Regions from separate parts of the Pseudoalteromonas sp. NSLLW218 genome, predicted to be linked through region 1. Evidence: predicted binding sites of a transcription regulator. Region 1 holds the regulator's gene; the other holds the start of a gene.
The links. Region 1 encodes FliA, which starts transcription of late flagellar genes. Its sites were predicted from a motif close to CTAAAGNTNNNNNNNNNNNNGCCGATA; they were not measured.
Positions count from the first base shown of each region.

Region 2: the regulator FliA is predicted to act here: its motif matches at 1,000-1,026, upstream of I6E80_RS02630 (DUF4402 domain-containing protein).

Region 1 covers NZ_JADYWO010000007.1:269,588-271,795, reverse strand. The annotation lists gene flhF (flagellar biosynthesis protein FlhF) at 1-167, shown strand, start outside; gene I6E80_RS12935 (MinD/ParA family protein) at 160-1,020, shown strand; gene I6E80_RS12930 (RNA polymerase sigma factor FliA) at 1,047-1,757, shown strand; gene cheY (chemotaxis response regulator CheY) at 1,798-2,181, shown strand; gene I6E80_RS12920 (protein phosphatase CheZ) at 2,199-2,208, shown strand, end outside.
Region 2 covers NZ_JADYWO010000001.1:578,071-580,278, reverse strand. The annotation lists gene I6E80_RS02635 (hypothetical protein) at 1-296, opposite strand, end outside; gene I6E80_RS02630 (DUF4402 domain-containing protein) at 321-950, opposite strand; gene I6E80_RS02625 (SPOR domain-containing protein) at 1,078-1,683, opposite strand; gene I6E80_RS02620 (SPOR domain-containing protein) at 1,747-2,208, opposite strand, start outside.

The DNA.
Region 1 (2,208 bases):
TTCCAATAGGGTATCTTACTAACGGTCAACGAGTACCAGAAGATATTCGTGTTGCAAATGCTGAAAAACTAGTGAAAAAGGCTGAGCAATTGTATTTAAAAAGAATAAAAGCACAACATTCAAGGCACCAAGCAGTGGCGCCAAGTACAGTAGGGATGTATGATTAACACAGTATTAGATCAAGCAAGCGGCCTGCGCAAGATGAGTCAAAACAATAACAACGGCGTAAAAGTTATCGCTGTAACCGGTGGTAAGGGTGGAGTAGGGAAAACAAATGTTTCTCTAAATACAGCTATTGCACTAGGGCAACAAGGTAACAGAGTATTAGTGCTGGATGCTGACTTAGGTTTAGCAAACTGTGATGTAATGCTTGGTTTACGTGTAGAGCGTAATTTATCACACGTTTTGTCTGGTGAATGTGAGCTTGACGAAATTTTAGTTGAAGGCCCAGCAGGTATTAAAATTGTACCCGCTACGTCTGGTTCGCAAAGTATGGTGGAGTTATCGCCATCTGAGCATGCTGGACTAATTCGTGCGTTTAGCGAATTAAATACCGAATTTGATATTTTAATTGTAGATACCGCCGCAGGTATTTCAGACATGGTACTGAGCTTTTCTCGCGCGGCACAAGATGTAATGGTTGTCGTGTGCGATGAACCAACATCAATAACGGATGCTTACGCACTTATTAAAGTATTAAGCCGTGAGCACGGTGTTTATAAGTTTAAAATTGTCGCCAATATGGTCCGCAGTATGCGTGAAGGCACCGAATTATTTGCAAAGCTTTCTAAAGTAACAGATCGCTTTTTAGATGTATCAATGGAGCTAGTCGCAACGGTTCCTTATGACGAAAATATGCGCAAAGCAACACGTCGTCAAAAAGTAATCGTAGAACTCTTTCCAAATTCGCCAGCCGCTCTTGCGTTTAAAACACTGGCAACAAAAGCAGTTAAATGGCCAATACCAAATCAACCATCTGGGCATTTAGAGTTTTTCATTGAGAAACTAGTAAACGGCTAATTATGACAACACTGGTGAATAGAGCTATGGGATATCAATCAACACAAAACTTAAATGTGATTGTTGAGAAACATGCATCACTTGTAAAAAAAGTGGCATGTCATCTAATTGCTCGATTACCACCTAGCGTTCAGCTTGATGATTTAATTCAATCAGGAATGATAGGTTTAATAGAAGCTTCAAAAAACTTTGATGCAACAAAAGGTGCAAGCTTTGAGACCTTTGCTGGTATTCGTATTCGCGGTGCTATGCTTGATGAAATGCGCCGTGGTGATTGGGCTCCTCGTTCAGTACACCGTAAAAGCCGACAAGTTGCAGAAGCAATTACTGGGCTCGAAAGTAGTCTGAACCGCGAACCAACAGATACAGAAGTTGCTGAAAAACTTGAAATTTCGCTCAATGAGTACCATCATATTTTAAATGATGTTAATACCAGTAAAGTATTAGGCATAGAAGACCTTGGTGTCGATGAGGATGTTATTACTCCCGTAGGCCAAGATTTAGCGCTAGACAAACCTTTTAATAATGTTAAAAATGACCGGTTTAATGAGTCTTTGCTAAGCGCGATAAAGTCATTACCAGAGCGTGATGCAATGGTGCTTTCTTTGTACTATAACGATGAAATGAATTTAAAAGAAATAGGACATATACTCGATGTAAGCGAATCGCGTGTAAGTCAGATACATGGTCAGGCGATGATTAAGCTTAAAGCTAAAATCAATGACTGGATAAACTAGTAGTAAGTAAACTAAGGTTAATACCTCACTGGGGGATGTTTTGGATAAAAACATGAAAATTCTTGTAGTTGATGATTTTTCAACGATGAGACGAATTATAAAAAACCTATTACGTGACTTAGGTTTCACTAACGTTCAAGAAGCTGATGACGGGTCTACAGCTTTGCCTATGTTACAAAATCAAGTATTTGATTTTGTGGTTACAGATTGGAATATGCCTGGAATGCAAGGCATTGACCTTTTAAGAGCAATTCGTGCAGATGATAAGTTAAAACATATCCCTGTATTGATGGTAACGGCAGAAGCTAAAAAAGAACAAATAATAGCTGCAGCGCAAGCTGGCGTTAATGGTTATATTGTTAAGCCGTTTACGGCTGGAACATTAAAAACTAAATTAGAAAAAGTATTTGAACGCTTAGGCTAATGATGGGGGAGAGGCTTATGTCAGCAC
Region 2 (2,208 bases), on a different contig from region 1:
ATAAACGAGCTGCCACCACTAGTGCTTGTAAGTGGCATATCGTTAACGGTGTCAGAAATTATAAGCTGTACCCTAGGCGGAAAGTTTTCAATTAATACTTCAGCCACCTCGCCACCTTCAATTATATGAATGTCATTGGTACTTGAACTACGCCCGTTAGGCAGTAGTTCAAGTGTACTTACACGCTCGTTTTTGGCAACAACCACGGTTCCAAAATTAAGCTGTTGGAAAATAGTCACTTGGGATACAGCACTAAATGAAGAAAATATAATCAATAAACATGAGTATTTTAACATTATTCCCTAATCCCAACTATTCTCTTATTGGTATTCAACAGTTACAGCTACATCTCCTGTGTATGAAACATCGCCATACTCTGTAAATACTGTTTTATCTGTAGTTAATGTTGCTCCAACACTAAATGTTGCCGTACCATCAATATCTGTCGTTACAGTGCTAGTCGAGCCATCAATGGATCCTGTATCTGCGGTATTACTGCCCGCAACTACATAATATGTAAAATCAGATAACGTAAAGCCCGGCCCACCAGGTGCAGAATCTTGCGTAGTCATATCTACATCAGTAACACTTTGGATCAGTATATCTGTAAAATTTGAAGCACCTGAAATTGTAAAAGTCGCTGGTGCGAAATCCGTTGAATCTAAAACACTAATTTCAGCATCTGTATTTGTAGTTCCAGCTGTTGCTATATAAGTTGGGTTACTCCCCGCTAATGCAGGAAGTACTACTGAAGCAAAATCTGCAGCATCTCCACCATTAGTTACTCGAACAATACCAAAGTTCATTGGATCCCCAACTTCAAAGTCAAATGAATTTTGTACTTGTACAGATGCAACTGCATTCGCTGTTTCTGCGATTACTGCTGAAGAGGTTAAAGAAAGTGCAGTGATAGATGCAGCCAAAGCTACTTTAGTAAAAAGATTGTTCATAATTTGTCCCTTAAATATATTTAATTAACCTTAGTCAGGTTACATTAAGTATCGGCAGAGTCCATGAAATATTTAGAAAAAATATATTTTTTATTAAATATTCAAAACAAGTAAACTGTTTTTGTATTTAGCCTTCTTTAAAAGTGGTCAATTTACACCTATTCCCTAGCCTGAAAAAAAACATGCACAACTGCGCAGCTTGCTTTTGAGTTTGAACGGGCCCAGCTACCAGGTTATAGAGCGTAACTGAATTTTTAGTTTGCGCATTTATTTGATATTGCAAAATTGCACTTAATTGTGGATATTGCTGCTGTAAACGCTGCACTTGTGCTTCAGCTCTTTTAGCATTCATATACCTAGCAATTTGAACACTGTAACTTATTTTTTTCGCATCAATAATACTTTTGCTTTCTATGGATTCTGTTGCTATATGAGCAATATTTTCACTTCCGTACTTTATATGCTTAACATCACCTTTAAGTGGCTCTGGCACCGCATCAATATCGGTTTGTGCGGATAGAGCTTGAATTAACATTAACAGGTCTTCTTCAATATCACTTAAACGATTTATTTTTTCTTTACTGCTGTCCCATTGTTCAAGGTAAGGCTTTATCTCCTGCATACGGACCATATCATCTAACTGATTAGTGTCAGTATTTTGACTGCTACACCCCATAAGGCTAAGAGCTAATCCCACGTATAAAATAAAATGTTTCAACTGATTAAAAACCATTTAGCACTATGTAAAAATAACAAAGCAAAAAACAAGCCAAAAAAGACCTTATAATCCAATATTTTAAAGTTTAACCGGTTTATCTGTGTAGTTACTTACTATGCAATCGAGTTTGTACAGCTTAAATACGTCACAGTCGGCTTTCGCATTTTTAAAGTTTTGGTAAGAGCCTAACTTTAGTCTATAAAACATTTTGTCGTTTATTTTGGCGGTTTCTACGTTAGTCAGTATTTTGTCTCTAAACAATGGTGCTGCTTTAGTATTTAGCTCTTGCCATGCTTTAGCCACACCTTGCTCTGAGTCAACCGAAGCTACCTGTAAAGCAAATACATGTTTAGGTTTATTTAATTTTACAGTTTGTTTTTTATTACTGTAATTTTGTTTAACTTGTTGGCGTGACTTAACATTGCGTGTGTTTCTTGGTGAACGTACAGACTTGCTGCTGTACCCTTGATTAGACTGCGCAATAGCTTTGCTGTTTATAATATCAATATGATTTACGAGATAAGTGATTTCTTTTTCTAA